Regions from separate parts of the Sphingomonas sp. SP4 genome, predicted to be linked through region 1. Evidence: riboswitches for the same ligand, from Rfam matches in the RefSeq annotation. Region 1 holds a riboswitch; the other holds the start of a gene.
What was found. A riboswitch is a leader RNA that binds a small molecule or an ion and turns the genes downstream of it on or off. The one in region 1 is predicted to bind fluoride.
Positions count from the first base shown of each region.

Region 1 (8,447 bases):
GGGTGCGCGAGCTTGCCTGCCTCCTATCGGGTGACGCAACAGTGGAAGAGGCGGTCGCGGCCGGGCAGCAAGCCACCCGGCGGTATGCCAAGCGCCAATATACGTGGTTCGCGCATCAGCCCCCAGCTGAATGGCCGCGCTTTACCGAACCCATGGAGGATGCGTCCCTACCCCGGGCGCTGGAACTGCTTTCAACAACGGCCTAGTCCACGGCCATGGAACTGCTGCGCGACGCCGATATCGATCCCTCTGCGCTAAGGGGGAAGCGCGTCGCAATTCTCGGTTACGGCAATCAGGGGCGAGCGCAGGCGCTGAACCTGCATGATAGCGGCGTCGACGTGGTGGTTGGGCTTCGCGGTGGCTCAGGAAGCATGATCGAGGCTGAGGCTGCCGGCCTCGAGACCGCCCTGCTCGAAGATGCTGTTCGATCCGCGGATGTGGTGATGATGCTGGCCCCGGATGAGATCCACGGCTCGCTCTACGCCGAGGTGGAACCGCAGTTGCGGCGAGGTGCAGCGCTGGGCTTCAGCCACGGCCTGTCAATTCGGTTTGGGTTCGTTGAGCCGCGTGGGGACCTGGATGTGTTCCTGATCGCGCCAAAAGGGCCGGGGACGGCGCTGCGATCGCTCTACCAGCAAGGCAAGGGCATGATCGCCCTTTGGGCCGTCGAGCAGGACGCAACCGGAAACGCTCGAGACATCGCCCTCGCCTATGGGAAGGCGATCGGCAGCGGTCGTGCCGGTTTGATCGCGTCGAGTTTTGCTGAAGAAGCCGAAGCCGATCTGTTCAATGAGCAGGCGGTCGTCTGGGGCGGTGTTCCGGAATTGCTGATGGCTGGCTTCGAGACGCTGGTGGGCGGCGGCATCTCGCCTGAAGTCGCTTATCTCGAATGCGTAGGTGAGCTGAAGCTAATTGCGGAGCTGATCGAGGCGCGCGGGATCGCAGGCATGCGTGAGGCGATTTCCAATACTGCGGAACTGGGTGCCACGGTCGGCGGCAAGCGTATCGTCGACCGAGGCGTGAAAGCCAGAATGGAGGCGATCCTGCAGGAAGTTCGCGCCGGACGGTTTTCAGACCAGCTGAAAGACGAAGAAGCGCAGGGCTACCCGCGCTTGCGAGCCGCCCGCGATGAAGCGCGAGCTGCAATGATCGAGCAAGTGTTCGAGCGGCTACGCTCGATCTCCTGACGCGCCTCAACAGTTCACTGAACAAAGAAAAAGGCGCTGCGGCTGAGCCGCAGCGCCTTCCCCTTTTTGCACTTACCGTTCGGCCTTAGCCGCGCTCTGGCGCCGGCGGAGGCGGCGGAGGCGGAGGCGGCGGTGCCGGGCAGGTATCCGTCGCCAGGATCACCGAACCGTCCGGGCACGTCTGCGTCGCCGGAGGCGGCGGAGGCGGCGGGGGCGGCGGAGGCGGCGGAGGCGGCGGAGCCGCGTGGTTGAAGTGGTAACCCAGCGACAGGACGCCCTGCCAACGGGTCACACCTTCGTTGTAGTGCGAGTAACGGACTTCACCGCCGGTGTAGAAACCACCGCCGAGACCGACCTGGGCACCTGCACCAAGGCGCCAGCCGTGAAGCCAGCGCGAGCTGCCGTAGTTCGGAACCGGAGTGAAATCGACGAAATCCGGATCGAAATCGGTGGCCGGATTGAGGCGATCACCGGTCTCGCTGTCGTTGAAGACAACGCTACGGTTGACCTTCAGGCTCGTGTAGCCGCCCTTGATGTAGATATTGGCGTTCGGCGACACCGAGAAGCTGACGCGAGGACCGATGTACCAGTCCCACTTCGGCTTCATCTTGTAATGAAGATCCGCGTAATAATCGACGTAATATGTTTCGTCGTCTTCATCAACAAACGGACCAGCTCCGTTGTAGATGATCTGACCCGCAAAGCTCTTCGTCAGCTTGGCAGTGCTGCCGCTCACCTCACCGTCGATGCCGACGGCAATGGAGTTGCTGACCGGGAAGTCCCAGCCCACACCGAGGCCATAGAGGAAACCGGTGTTTTCCAACCGAACTTCCTGCCCCTCGACGATTTGGCCGAGCGGTGCCTGCGGAATGTCTTCACGAATATTGTCAAAGCCGCCGAAAATCTCGACGCGAGGCCCGGTTGGGGCCTCGGCTAGAGCGGGTGTCGCAGCAAGCGCAACCGCCGTAGCGATACCAGCATATAGAGTTTTCACTAGGATCCCCTTTCGATCGAAAACTAGTGGTCGCGGCCTACACCGGCTCGCGACCGCCCGACAATGCGCTGCGGCCATTTCGCAATGATTTTCCAGACGAGCGTTGTCGAACTGCAACATTTATCAAGGAGAGTTAATTGGCGATTCTTGCCTTCCACGATCCCCGTACGGGCACGTTCGAGATGACGCGCGCTGGAACTTACGATGCGCTTCCGCAACATCGCCCATTCCCAGCAGCTTGAGCCAGATCCTGCTCCTCAGCCTCACGTGCGCGACATGGATCAGGTTGCAATCCGCCATCTCCCAACTCCTGTTTTTGGTAGGCGCCGCGGCTAGTCAGAATTCGCGTTAAAAGTTTATGCGCCCGCTCCAGCCTTCTGCTGACGGCCGCGCTCAATCGCTTCGACAACGATGCGACGGGCATCTTCCGCATTGCCCCAATGACCCACGCGCACCCACTTCTCGGCTTCCAGGTCCTTATAGTGGGTGAAGAAATGCTCGATCTGGGCAAGGACGATCGACGGCAGGTCCTGCCTCTCGCCGACATCCGAATAATAAGGGAAGGTCGAATCCACCGGCACGCAAATCAACTTCTCGTCCCCGCCGTGCTCGTCCTCCAAGTTGAGGACACCGATCGGTCGCGCACGGACCACGCAGCCAGGAACGAACGGAGAGCGAGCGATGACCAGTGCGTCCAACGGATCGCCGTCGGGCGAAAGGGTGTGCGGAACGAAGCCGTAGTTGGCGGGATAGCGCATCGGCGTGTGGAGAATACGATCGACGAACAAGGCGCCCGACTTCTTGTCGAACTCATATTTGACCGGCTCGCCGCCGACCGGGACTTCGATGATAACGTTGAGGCTCTCGGGCGGGTTATCGCCGACGGGAATCAGATCGATATTCAAGGTAATGGAATCCTGCGTTCGAAAATGGCCAGCCCAAAGAAGAAGGCTGCAATACCCGCGCCCACCGAACCGATCACATAGCCGGCCGCGAGCGCGTAGCTGTTGCGCTCGATTAGAAGAGCAGTGTCGAGTGAGAAAGTGGAAAATGTCGTGAAACCACCAAGAATTCCGGTGGTGAGGAACAGGCGGACGTGCTGCGAGATTCCCGGGCGCAGAGCGAAATAGCCTGCGAGCGCCCCCATCACGAATGATCCGACGACGTTTACGATCAAAGTGCCGTAGGGAAGATTGTAGCCTAGCAGGCGCGCGGCAGCAGTGTTGGCGCCATGACGTAATGCCCCGCCAATTCCTGCGCCGACGAAAACGAGAAGATAAAGCATGTTCCTCCTACTGCATCACGAATGAGCCTGTAGGAGCCATCAGCCGATCGGCGGTTATAAGGGAGACCCCATTCCCTGAGCTCGGCATCTAACAATGAGTCGGCGCCGATCAAGTCTCACTTGCGGCCGAAGAGTTTCTCAATCTCTGAATGGCCGAGCTTCACCCAGGTAGGCCGTCCGTGGTTGCACTGGCCGGAGCGCGGAGTGATCTCCATTTCCCGAAGCAGAGCATTCATTTCGGCGACGGACAGTATGCGTCCGGCTCGGACGGATCCGTGACAAGCGATCGTGGCCGCCACCAGGTCGAGCTTGTCGCGCAGGCTCAGGGGGCCGCCGAGTTCCGCGATTTCCGAAGAGAGGTCCGCCAACAGCTCTGCAGCATCGGTCTTGCCCAAGGCGGCCGGCACCGCACGGACGATCATCGCCATTGGGCCAAAGCGTTCCAGCTCCAGGCCCATATCCGCCAGCTCGTTGGCGGCACCTTCGAGCCGGTCGCAGTCGGTCTCCTCAAGCTCGACAACTTCGGGGATGAGCAAGGCCTGGCGCGAGATTGTGCCCCCTTCCCTCGCAGCGCGCATGCGTTCAAGCACCAGCCGCTCGTGAGCCGCATGCTGGTCGACGATGACCAGCCCGTCCTCCGCCTCGGCCACAATATAAGTTGCAGCCACCTGCCCGCGCGCAACGCCTAATGGGTAGCTGGGGACGGGCTGCGTCGCGGGCTCGGCGCGCGCCAGAGGCGCGGGCTCGAACAGGCGCTTGGCCTCCGCGACGACTGCTGGGCCCGTTGAGGGGACCGGCCAGTCTGTCGCTCCCATCACACTATTAATTGGATGGCCATTGATCGCTTCGTCGTAGGTCGCGCTCGTCGTCCACATGACCGGAGTCGCGGCTTGCTCGCGTGCGGCGCTACGCTGGCTTTCGTCGTCCAGCGCCCGGCGGAGACCGCCAACGATGAGGCCGCGCACGGCTGCGGGATCGCGGAAGCGGACTTCGGTCTTCGCCGGATGAACGTTAACGTCGACCTCTTCGAGCGGCACCTCGAGAAACAGTGCTGCGATGGGGTGGCGATCCCGGGCGACAAGGTCGCGGTACGCGGCGCGAAGCGCGCCAACGAGCAGACGATCTTTCACTGGCCGCGAGTTGACGAACAGGAACTGCTGATCAGCAATGCCGCGGTTGAAGGTCGGCAGGCTGATGACGCCGGTCAGCCGCAATCCGTCGCGGGCGCAATCGATGCCCACCCCATGCCGATCGAGTTCGTGGGCAAGCAAAGCTGCCACGCGTGCAGGTGCCTCGGACGGCTGGAGCGTCAGGATCCGCCGTCCGTCATGATCGAGCGTGAAGCTTACGTCGCTCCGCGCCATCGCGAGGCGCTTCACCGAATCGAGGCAGGCCGCATATTCCGCGCGGGGCGAGCGCAGGAATTTCCGCCGCGCCGGCACCTTGTCGAACAACCGCTCAATGCGAATGCGAGTCCCGGGCGGGAGTGCTGCAGGTCCCTCCGCTATTTTTTCACCATGATCGACTTCGATGCGCCACCCGTCGGAACCTCGCGTTCGGCTTTCAAGGATGAAGCGCGAAACGCTCGCGATCGATGGCAGGGCCTCCCCTCGGAACCCGAAGGTCGTGACTCGATCGATGGCTTCGTCCGGCAGTTTAGAGGTAGCGTGTCGCTCAAGCGCGAGCCGCATCTCCTCAGGCGCCATTCCACAGCCGTCGTCGGCCACCTCGATGAGCTCGAGTCCGCCGGCCGACAGACGTACCGCGACCTGATTCGCACCAGCGTCCAAGCTGTTTTCAATCAATTCCTTAAGCGCGCTGGCGGGCCGTTCGACGACCTCGCCAGCGGCGATGCGATTGATGAGTTCCGGCGGCAGCCTTTTTATTGACATGTTAACCATTCCTAGCCCATCGAAGGGGCGCCGGCGAAGCACTGATTTTTCGCGGAAATTCAGAGCGTATTCAACGGAAAGAGTTCAATGGGAAGTTAAGCTGCGGACAGGGTGTCCGCCGCCTTCCGGGGATTAGGCGAAAGACGGGGAAATCAATGTTCTGGACGCGCTGGTTCAAGTGGATGTCGCACGATATGGCGATCGACCTGGGGACCGCTAATACACTCGTCTATGTCAGAGGCCGCGGAATCGTCCTGAACGAGCCGTCGGTAGTCGCGATCGAAACGATCAACGGCGTCAAGAAAGTTAAGGCTGTCGGCGACGACGCCAAGCTGATGATGGGCAAGACGCCCGACCAGATCGAGGCCATCCGGCCGCTGCGCGACGGTGTCATCGCCGACATCGATGTTGCCGAGCAGATGATCAAGCACTTCATTCATAAGGTCCACGGCGGCAAGATGCGCGCCTGGCGCTTCCCGGAAATCGTGATTTGCGTTCCGTCGGGCTCGACCTCGGTCGAGCGCCGCGCGATCCGTGACGCGGCTTCCAATGCCGGCGCCAGCGCCGTTTTCCTGATCGAGGAGCCGATGGCCGCCGCGATCGGCGCGGACATGCCGGTGACACAGCCGATCGGATCGATGGTCGTCGATATCGGCGGCGGCACGACCGAAGTCGCGGTCCTCTCGCTCCGCGGTCTCGCCTACACAACCTCGGTGCGCGTCGGCGGCGACAAGATGGATGAAGCGATCAGCTCCTACGTCCGCCGCAACCACAACCTGCTGATAGGCGAAGCCACCGCCGAGCGGATCAAGAAGGAAGTCGGAATCGCCAAGCCGCCCGTCGACGGCATCGGCAAAACGGTCCACATCAAGGGCCGCGACCTCGTCAACGGCGTGCCCAAGGAAATCTCGATCAACCAGGGCCAGATCGCTGAAGCGCTCTCCGAGCCGGTCGGCACGATCGTCGAAGGCGTCCGCATCGCGCTCGAGAACACGGCGCCGGAACTCGCCGCCGACATCTGCGATCAGGGCATCGTCCTGACTGGCGGCGGCGCGCTTCTTCAGGGACTCGACGAGGTCCTGCGCGACGAAACCGGCCTCCCCGTCACCGTCGCCGACGATCCGCTCACCTGCGTTGCGCTCGGCACCGGACGCGCGCTGGAGGAAGAGCAGTTCCGCGGCGTGCTGCAGACGGCCTAGCGGAGTAACGCCCGGTGGCGACCGCGCGTCCCGGCTGGTCGCGGCGAGCCCAGTACGGGCTCTTCTTCAGCTTTCTGGCCGTGATGGCCGGGATCATCGTAGGCGTCTTGCTGCTCGTCCTCTCGCTGGTCGCGCCGAAGACGTTCAATGGGGTCCGTGGGGCCGCGCTCGATGTGACTGCTCCAGTGACCGGCGCACTTCACGAAGTGACGGCAACCATGTCTGGCGTCTTCACGGGCGCAGGCGACTATTGGGACGCAGCCAACCAGAACGGCAAGCTGAAACGGGAGCGTCAGGCGATGCTTCGGCGGATGGTCGAAGCCAGGGCCATCTTCCAGGAAAATCAGCAGCTCAAGGCCACGCTCAACCTTCGGGAGCATGAGGAAGACACGGTCGCGACCGGACGCATCGTGGGCTCGTCGTTCAATAGCCCACGCCGCTTCGCCATACTCTCCGCAGGTACTACCGACGGCGTTCGTATCGGAATGCCTGTACGCTCGGCCGACGGTTTGGTCGGACGCATCATCGATGCCGGCGCCCTAGCCTCCCGCGTCCTCCTAGTTTCCGATCGCGCCAACATCGTCCCGGCTCGTTTGCTTCGAGGGGGAATCCCAGTGATCGCCCAAGGACGGGGCGACGGCACGATCGACGTCCGTCCGCTCGAAGTCGGCCGCAATCCGTTCAAGCGCGGCGACATCATTATCACCTCCGGAACCGGCGGCCTCTATCCGCCCTTGGTGCCGATCGCTCGCGTTGTGAAACTCGATGACGACGGCGCCGTCGCACTCCCGCTCGCGGACCCGTCAAACATCAGCTTCGCCATCGTCCAGCCACCCTTCGAACCTGTGGCCGTGGCTGCCGAATCTGCACCAGCCGCCGAGGAAGCCCCCTGATGGTCCGCGCGGCGCTGACCGGCAGGACCCGCATCGGCCGCGAGCCAGCGCCCTACGCACCTTATGTCCCTGCGGCATCGGTGATCGTGGCGTCGCTTCTTGCGGCGCTGCCCATCATTTCAAACAATGGCTGGTACCCGGACTTCGGCTATCTGGTGCTGATCAGCTGGCGGCTGCTGCGGGCCGATCCCTGGCCGCCCTGGTGGGCCGCGCCGCTGGGCCTCATCAATGACCTATTCACCGGATATCCCATAGGTTTCTCAGTCGCTTTGTGGAGCGCGACAATGCTGGTGCTCGATCTCATCGATCGCCGTACCATGTGGCGTGACTATTGGGTTGAGTGGGTCCTGGCTGCGGTGCTGCTTTCGATAGATCAATGGATGCAATGGCGTTTGGCGGCGCTCAACGGCGCACGCCTGCCCTATTCCAGCATGGTGCCGCCGATCGTCATTTCCATCTGCATATTCCCCGTCAGCGCCTGGATCGTGTCCCGCATCGACGCCTGGAGACTCAGGCGATGAAGCACGTCCGGTTCACCAACGCGCACCAATCGATCACCTTCTCGCGGCGCATGATGCTGCTCGGCGGGGCGCAGGCAGCCGTAGGCGCCATGCTGATCGGGCGGATGGGCTGGCTGTCGGTCGCGCAAAATGAGAAATATCAGCTGCTGTCCGAGAGCAACCGGGTCCAGCTGATCCCCGTCCCGCCTCGGCGCGGCTGGATCATCGACCGTATCGGCAAGCCGCTCGCGATCAACCGCTCGAGCTTCCGCGTCGACATCATTCCGCAGCAGCTCGAGAAAAACCGCGACGTCGTTCCCGAGGTGGCGAAGCTGCTCTCGCTCAACGAGGACGATGTCGAGAGGATCAGGCGCGAGCTGGCGGAATCGCGCGGCTTCCGGCCCGTGTCGGTGGCCGACAGCGTTTCCTACGAGCAATATGCTTCAGTTACCGTTCGTTTGCCCGACCTGCCAGGCGTTCAGGCGACACGCGGCTTC
Region 1 is NZ_JBZFLE010000001.1:957,234-965,680, reverse strand. Features, by position in the region: gene miaA (tRNA (adenosine(37)-N6)-dimethylallyltransferase MiaA) at 1-206, shown strand, start outside; gene ilvC (ketol-acid reductoisomerase) at 216-1,187, shown strand; gene AC4GYV_RS04795 (outer membrane beta-barrel protein) at 1,273-2,181, opposite strand; gene ppa (inorganic diphosphatase) at 2,538-3,086, opposite strand; gene crcB (fluoride efflux transporter CrcB) at 3,083-3,466, opposite strand; fluoride riboswitch at 3,490-3,551, opposite strand; gene mutL (DNA mismatch repair endonuclease MutL) at 3,583-5,358, opposite strand; gene AC4GYV_RS04775 (rod shape-determining protein) at 5,514-6,557, shown strand; gene AC4GYV_RS04770 (rod shape-determining protein MreC) at 6,572-7,450, shown strand; gene AC4GYV_RS04765 (rod shape-determining protein MreD) at 7,450-7,971, shown strand; gene mrdA (penicillin-binding protein 2) at 7,968-8,447, shown strand, end outside.

Region 2 (8,447 bases), on a different contig from region 1:
AACGTCAACGTGCCGGTGCGGAACAAGAAGTAGGCTTTAGGCCGGCCAGGCGTGACCTTCGCGGTTCTTGTGCTGGATGATCACCGGCGCATTATGTGAGCGCATGCTCGCTTCCGCGAGCGGAAGCGCCGTGGCGCAAAATGCGCACTCTGCAGACAGTCGGCCAATGATCCAATGGGTGCGGCCGCAGCCGGGGCAGTGGTTGACCTCATGCTCGCGATAAACGGCGTGATAGCCCCGCTCATAGGGCTTCCAGGCTTCGCTGGAAGTGATCGGCATGACAGACCTTCCTTTCAGGAAAGCCCCAACGACCGACGGGGCAGCCGGTTGCGAAGGATTATCTAGGTTGCTGTCAGGATGTGAGGGGAGGGCGCGGCGAGCCGGTTGGCAACAGCGGTTAGTTGCTCGCGGGAGATAGTCCGAAATCGGTGAGCGATATGGGCGCTGCGAACTCCGCGCCGAGCTTGTCGCCGGCCGTCCATTTCACGACCGCGTTGGCCCGTTCGCGACCCGGGAGCATGAGCCAAACGCGCGAACCAACCTCGAACTGCGCGTCCGATGCAGCCATGAAGCCGCTCTCGGAAATATTCAGGATCTTGGCTTCCACGCCCTCGGCGCCGAGCTCCCGCATTTTGGCTTCTAGCTCGATCGGCAGGCGCGCGAGGCGCCGCCGCTCGGTCACGTCCTCGGCGATGCGAGCCTTGATCATTGCGAAACTCATCTCCATCCGCCGCCTACTCCAGCGGGGACGCGAACGACAGGCCGATCCGCCCATCCTTCACCCAGCGCACCTGTGACCAGACGAAACCATGGTCAAGCAGTTGCAACGGTAACCGCTCACCTATGTTAGGAACATGCGGGAAAACGACCATGGCTCCGGACTTCGATACGTTGATGAGTTGGACCACATGCTTGCGGCCGCGGAATTCGAGAACGCCTGTGCTGGAGAGTGCGGCGTGGCGCGTTTCATTGCGCTCGTCGATCGTGCGCCGCTCGTGGCGCGGAATCATGGATCCTTCTAGGGCAAAACTGGACGCCAACGCACTGCCTCCCCATCTCGGGCAACAGTGGGTTGTAGCCAGCGTCGCTTAAGGATTGGTTTGCAAAACAGGAGCTTGCGAATCCGGCCGCTACTGTTGCTGCTGTACGACTGGCGGGGGCTTTGCATCGCGTGTATGGATTCAACAGGGTCGCGGAGTTTCGTTTAAAATGAACGGGTTGGTGCCGATGAACGGGGGGTTCTCGAAACTGTTGGTCTTCACTGCAGCGGCTGCGCTCGCCGCCGGCTCCGCAGGGGCACAGGTGAAGACGGGGCTGGCAACGCAGGTAAAGGCCGCGCCGGCTGCCAAGCCGCCGGTGGCTCAGCCGAAGGCAACGCAGCCGACGGCGACACCAGAGGCTCCGGTGCCTGGAAATCCCGACTACGCACCTGCTCAGGCGACTGGCGTGGTTCCGCCGCCCGTTGCGCCGCCTCCGCCCCTTCCGCCCGCGATCTGGGACGTCGTGAGCGCGCAGGACTTGCTCTATTACATTCAGCAGGTCGGTAAGGAGGGGTTGAACCCCGCTGACTATGAGCCGGCTGAGCTCGCTGCCGCGATTCAGACCGGCAATCCCGCGCTGATTTCACCGGTCGCGACTGACCGGTTCAACCGCCTGTCCAACGATCTTGCGCTAGGTCACGTGAGGAAGGCCGGCCGCATCGATTGGTGGGTGGTCGACAAGGATCTGGACCCGGCCAAGCAGGATGCGCTGCTGCGCAATGCGCTTGCGACGCACAGCATGCGCGCCTCGCTCGAGGGGCTTCTTCCGACCCACCCGCAATATGCGGCGCTGAAGAATGCGCTGGCGATGACTCCGGCCGATCAGACCGCGAAGATCAACCGCATCCGCCTGAACATGGACCGCTGGCGCTGGCTGCCGCGCGACCTCGGCAACAAATATATCATCGTCAATGTGCCCGGCTTCCATGCGACGCTGGTGGAAAATGGCGTGAACCGCTGGAAGCAGCGTGCCATCGCCGGCAAGCTCTCCACGCCGACGCCTCAGCTCAATGCGACCGCCGTTGGGGTGGTGCTCAATCCTGCCTGGAACGTCCCCAAGAGCATCGAACGCGAAGCTGCAGGCAAGAAGGGCTTCATCCCGATCAAGGGGCCGGGCGGCAAGGTCATGTATTGGCAGCAGCCGCCGGGACCCACCAACGCGCTGGGCCAGGTCAAGTTCGTGATGCCGAATTCCAAGGCGATCTACCTTCACGACACCAACGCGCGGAGCCGTTTCAACGATTCGACGCGCGCGCTCAGTCATGGCTGCGTCCGTACCCAGCACATCCTCGATCTCGCGACCGAACTTCTGGGAGACGACAACGGTCCTTGGACGGCGGACAAGATCCAGGCGGCGCTCGACAGCAAGAAGACCGTGCAGGCGAACTTCGTGAAGCCGCTTCCGGTCTACATCGTCTACTTCAGCTCGGCAGCGCTCGTTGACGGCACCATCGTTGACTACAAGGATCTGTACGGCCGCGATTCAAAGGCGATGGCCGCGCTCCAGATGAGGGATGGCGGTGCGAGCCTGACGGTACCGAAGGCGAAGCCTGAGGAGCAAGCTGCGGGTCAACAGCCTAAGCCCAAGCCGAAACCGGCCGGTCAAGTCGCGACCCGCTAAGGCTAGTTCCGGGGCTGGCTGGACCGATCGAGGATGATCGGGTCGATGAAGGCCAAGCCCACCATTCCGTCCTCGGTCCAACGCACGACCGCGGGCACGAGGATCCCGCCCTCGAAGCGGACATGGACCTTCGAGCCGGGAACGAGGTTGGCAACATGATCGCCCTTCACGCCGCCCTCGGAGATGTCGTGGATGGCGAAATTCGCGGGCGAACCGTCGACCAGAAGCTTCAGCTTCCGGTTCTTCGCAGGCATGCGGGGAAAGCGCCGCTGATCCGCCGTGCCGACGTTGCGCGGCCGCGGCCCCGACGTAACAGCTTCCTGAACGCCCGTTTCGGCTAGGGGCACGGCGGTTCCACAGAAGCCGCACTCTGCACTCATCCGCCCGATATACCATTGCGACCGCCCGCACCCGGGACAGTGGTTGGACTCGTTCACGCGGTAGACGATGTGATGGCCACGCTTAGCGAGCCCAGCAGCGAAGGATGGCGTCGCTCGCTCATAGACGAGAACGTCGGGCATGGTCGCGCTACTCCTCCTGCGGAGGTCATTGGCGACCTCGACAAGAAGCCTATGCTCGACACCTTGCCGAGTGGTTACCAAGTGAGTTGCCTTGTCTGTTTCGCTGATTCCGGCGGCGCGAGCGATTCGTCTCGCCTTGGTACATGCGCCGCAAGGAAGCTTGTGTGCCGATCACACGCGTGCAGCGTATCTCCTGACATCGAGGAGTTGGGCTGTGTCAGTTTTCGGTAAGCGCAAGGACGGTCCTGGTGGACGCCGATGGATTCAACGGAAGCGGGTCGGGATATCTGCCTCCGTCATCTTCGCAGGCGATGCAAAACCTGCGCTCATTGAGGATCTCTCGATTTCGGGAGCGAAGTTGCTCGGGCGGGACCTTCCAGAGGCCGGCACGGATGTGACCCTAAAGGTTGGCGCTCGCTCGCTTGCTGGCCGGATCGCCTGGGAGGCAGGAGACCATCGCGGAGTGCGCCTCGAGTTCGGCCGGGTCTGATCGCCTCGATCTAGCAGCGAATGCAACGGCCCACGGGGCGACCATGGGACCGTTGCACCAAAAGGGCACTCGGTTGATCGCCCTTCCTGAACTCTCCGGATTTGCTTTGGGGGCCAAAAGCCGGCGAGCCTTCAACTACACTAGACTCTCGATGCGCGACGAACGGGTCGCAACTGCACAAATTGTGCAATAACCCAGCCTTGATCCCTTCGTGCGCAGCTCTAAGTGCCAATTATAGGGAATGGGGTTATCCCTTTAACCGCCGAACGGCTGATCACTCCTACTTGCGCATTCGTGCGTCAGGCGGAGAATATTACTCAAAGTGCCTGCTTCATCTCTTAGCATTCAAAAACGGGAAGTATCAGCGAAGTCCAGACCGGCAGGGCTGCGTCTGGCGTTGATGACATTACGCCTTTTGGAGAATTGGCGCTCGCACCTTGGGCTCGATCATGATTCCGCACTAATCATCCTTGCGACCGCGGCGATCACCATGGAAAAGTTCACCAGGCTGGACTTCGATAAGGCGCATCAGGACGTGCGAAACCCCATGCCGCCCAAGCTACTCACCAAATGCAACGTGAGTTCGATCGCTGCGGCCACCGGCCTTAATCGGGAAACGACCCGCAGGAAGGTTCAAGCGCTACTCAATGCAGGGATGCTGCTTGCCGACGAGAAGGGGTCGATCCGGCTAAGCCCCGACTACACCTGTGCCATTCAGACGAGCCAAATGATGAGCTCGCAATTGCAAACGCTCGTGCACGCAGCGAACGGGCTGCTGAAGGATGACATCCTTCAAACCACCACCGAATCCTAGACGAGTGTTTAGGCGAGCTTTTCCGCGTAGATCATGCGGCCGCCCGCGAGCTTGCGCATCACATCGTACTGGCTCTTGCGCGACATGGCGAAGCAGCCTTCGGAGCGTCCGAGCTTGCCGTGAATCGGGATCATGTCGTCTTCGGCGTACCACGCATTGTGAATGACGATCGCGCGCGGTTCGGCATTGTAGTTCGACCAGTCGAGACCGCGGACTTTCATGGAGAGGCCGTACTTGCCGTCGTAATAGTCGCCTGTCGTGTAGGCGCCGTTTGAGCTCGCATAGGAGCCGAAATTGTTCGAGAAGCGCTCGACGAAACCGCTGTGATCGGGATCGGAACCGCGGCCGTGCGCAACGCGGTGCGATTCAACCGAACCGTCCACCAGGTTCACGACGTAGAAGCGCGGCTCGCTGGAAGGCCGCGAGAAGTCGACGATGCCGACCGAATCACGAGCCCAGATCTTGTGCTGGTCGAGCGCGGCCTTGGCCTTCGCGAAAAGCTGCGGATCGATGCCGCCCGGAGCGGTCGGGACGACCGGCTGCTGCGGCACGGTAGCGTATGGATTAGGCGCGGCAGGGTTCGGCTGCGTCGGTGCCAGAATGGGCAGAACGCTCGAACTTGCTGAAGAAGAAATGATTGCCCCGGCTGCCCCCATGGCCCCCAGACGCAATATTTCACGCCGATTCAACGTCACTACTACCCTCCCGAAACGAACGATGGTTGTAACATTCAATGAGTTAACGGTGGATAACCCATATCCCTGGTTTTCGCGTTCCACCGCGTCCCTTGGGCGTTTCATCGCAGTGCATAGACCCTCGAAGTGTCTCAGCGTCAAAATGGCTGACTTTGACACGCCCAGATTGGTCGCACTCAATGACGGACCCAATGTGCATAGCGTTAAGTATCGCGCTGATTGGCTTCGATGCCCCGCTCTAGCTGGCTAGATATGGTAAATGTACTATGTTTTTCAATGGTTTGGGCGCGAAGTGCAAACTATGTGGCGCGGAAGGTCATATTCGGAAAGGTCCACTGGAAGAGGAGTGGGCGGCCGAGAGACGAGTGGTCTTCTTCGATGGGTTGAACGGGTTTCGAACCACTGCTAAGGGGCGCCTCGCCGCCGCAGGTTGATCCTCCGGAGGCCGCTGGCGTGCCGCTAGGAAAACCTCCGCGTTTTCAGCGATTTGGGGCGGCGCGAACAAATACTAGGAGTTGACGGGACTTTATGCAGATCATCGTTCGCGACAATAATGTCGAGCAGGCGCTGCGCGCGCTCAAGAAGAAGCTGCAGCGCGAGGGCGTCTACCGCGAGATGAAGCTGCGCCGCCATTATGAGAAGCCGTCGGAGAAGCGTGCCCGTGAGCGTGCCGCTGCAATCCGCCGCGCCCGCAAGCTCGAGCGCAAGCGCGCCGAGCGCGAAGGCTCACGCTAAGCCTTAGCGACACAAAAGTGTCCGTCGCCGAAGCCGCTCACCGTCCCGCCAACTCCGGCCGGGCCGTTGCGCTTTGGCTGGCGTTCATCGTCATCATCGCCGCCGGCATCGGACTTGCCTGGCTAGGCGCTGGCTCCCTTCGTCCCGAGGTGACCGCCAGCGGCCTGCAATTCCGGACTCTGCGAGCCGGCACCGGCGAGCCGATCCAAGCCGGCGACGCTGCAATGCTCGACTATGTCGGCACATTCGATGACGGCACGGTATTCGATGCCAGCCAGAACCACGGCGGCCCGCAGCCATTCACGATGGCGGGCGTCTTCCCGGGCTTCGCCGAGGCGATGACCAAGATGCAGGAAGGCGGCCAGTACCGCTTCACCATGCCGCAGAAGCTGGCTTTCCCGAACGGACAGCGTCCCCAGGGCTTCCCGCCGAACAGCAACCTCACCTTCGAAGTGCAGGTGCAGAAGATCGTTCGTGGCGGTGCTCAGCTCATGCAGCAGATGCCCCAGCAGCGCTGACCTAAGTCGGCTCGACCACCTCCGGTCCTTCGCCTTCCTTCGCTGCCTGCTGGCGACTGAGGTCAATCAGAACGACCTTCAACGTTGCGAGGATCGGGTCGGCGAAGAGTACGCCGAGGATGCCGAACAGCGCGCCCATGAGCAGCTGCATCGCAAGTACCACCGCGGGTGCGAGATCGACCGTACGGCGGGCGATGTATGGCACGACGAAATAGCCGTCGATGTTCTGGACGAAGAAATAGACGAAGATCGCGTAGACACCCTGATGCGGCCCCGCGCTGAATCCAACGGCGACCATCAGCACGCCCGACGTGATGGCGCCGATATTCGGAATGAACGCGAGGACGCCGGTCACGAGGCCGAGCAACGCCGCCATGGGGACTCCGCCGATCGTCAGCATCGCCCAGGTAAAGAAGCCTTCGAAGATCATTCCGACGAGCCGCCCGAACAACAAGCGACGGAGCGTGAAGCCGACGTGCGCCGCAACACGGTAGAAGCCGGCGCGATGTCGAACCGGGAGCATCCATGCGATCCCACGGTCGTAGATGCGCGGCTCGGCGGCGAGGAAGATGCCGATCACGATCATCGCGATGACGCTGGTGACTGCGCCGATCGCGCTCCCGACCGCGCTGGTGAGCCGGCCAACCGATCCGAGGAGCTCTGAGCCGATGTTGCCCGGCGGGCCTTGAGGAACCAGGCCAAGCGACTCTGCGAAAACCATCAGCTTGTCGAACTGCGCGGTTACCACTTGGCGCAGGTCCTCGAACTGCGCGGCTATTGTCGTGCCCGCGAAATAAAAGACCCAACCGAGGAAGCCGAAGCCGAGGAGGCAAGTAAGGACCAGCCGCCAGGGCCGCGGGATCGGAAGGACCCGCCCGAGCAAGCGCGTGCCGCCGTCGAGAAACACGGCAAAGATCGCCCCGCCAATGATCAGCAGAAGCGGCTGCGCGAGAACGACCACGCCGACGATGAGCAGGGCCATGCCGAACCACACGGCGGCCTTCGCCATTTCTCGGCGAACGAGAGGATCGCGGAACTCCGCCGGACCCGGGCGCTCGATGTGAGGCTCAGTGGTCGGCGGACGATCCGGCATCAGCTATTTCGCAGCGAAGTCCCGGCGCGGCCGTGGCGGAGCGCCTCGAACCAGGTGAGCGGGTTCCACCACACCGTTGAGCCGTCGAGGGAGAAAGTGATGAATTCCGCGCGGCCGCCGATATTCTCCCACGGCACGGGTCCGCCGAGGCCGCCCTGCCATTCCGGCACTCGGCTGTCGGCGCTGTCATCGCGGTTGTCGCCCATCAGCCAGACATGGTTGGCCGGCACGGTGATCGGACCGAAATTGTCCTCGGTCGACTTGCCGAGCTCCACAGTCTCATAGGTCCGGCCGCTCGGAAGCGTTTCGCGCACCACAGGCACCTTGCAGTACATCTTGCCGTCCGCGCCCTTAACCCGGAAATTGTAGAGCGCTGGATCATGCTCCGATCCGCACGGCGAATTGACGTCGACCGGGAACAGGCGCTGCGTTTCCTCGCCGCGCTTCACGGCCTGACCGTTGATGTATAGCTGGCCGTCCACCATTCGGATCACGTCGCCCGGAAGGCCGATCACCCGCTTGATATAGTCTGTCCGCGTGCCCGGAGGCGTCACGATGACGATGTCGCCGCGCTCCGGCAGACGGCCGAGAAAGCGCCCCGACGTCGGCGGCAGCACGTGGAAGCTTGGGGACACCCACGACCAACCGTAAGGATATTTCGTCACCACAAGGCGATCGCCGGTGAGAAGCCCCGGCATCATAGATTCGGAGGGAATGTAGAATGGCTTGGCGACGAAGCTGTGGAAGGCGAGTACCGCAAGCAGCACCCAGGCGAGGCCGCGGATCTCTCGCCATAAAGCGGACCCCTTCTTTTCCTTGCTTTCGACGGATGGGTTTTCGTCGGCAGGAGGTGTGGCCTGTTCGTCCATGGTCACCTCCGGAATAGTATCGCTCACTCAGGGCTCCAACTTGCGGGCGGT
Region 2 is NZ_JBZFLE010000002.1:614,152-622,598, reverse strand. Features, by position in the region: gene AC4GYV_RS12425 (peptidylprolyl isomerase) at 1-33, shown strand, start outside; gene AC4GYV_RS12420 (hypothetical protein) at 37-279, opposite strand; gene AC4GYV_RS12415 (PilZ domain-containing protein) at 398-721, opposite strand; gene AC4GYV_RS12410 (PilZ domain-containing protein) at 735-1,010, opposite strand; gene AC4GYV_RS12405 (L,D-transpeptidase family protein) at 1,228-2,661, shown strand; gene AC4GYV_RS12400 (PilZ domain-containing protein) at 2,664-3,182, opposite strand; gene AC4GYV_RS12395 (hypothetical protein) at 3,397-3,672, shown strand; fluoride riboswitch at 3,901-3,962, shown strand; gene AC4GYV_RS12390 (hypothetical protein) at 4,163-4,486, shown strand; gene AC4GYV_RS12385 (murein L,D-transpeptidase catalytic domain family protein) at 4,495-5,181, opposite strand; gene rpsU (30S ribosomal protein S21) at 5,710-5,916, shown strand; gene AC4GYV_RS12375 (FKBP-type peptidyl-prolyl cis-trans isomerase) at 5,934-6,434, shown strand; gene AC4GYV_RS12370 (AI-2E family transporter) at 6,436-7,527, opposite strand; gene lepB (signal peptidase I) at 7,527-8,396, opposite strand; gene acpS (holo-ACP synthase) at 8,424-8,447, opposite strand, start outside.
Region 2: it holds a riboswitch for fluoride, as region 1 does, so the genes downstream of both, AC4GYV_RS12390 (hypothetical protein) here and crcB (fluoride efflux transporter CrcB) in region 1, are expected to answer to the same signal.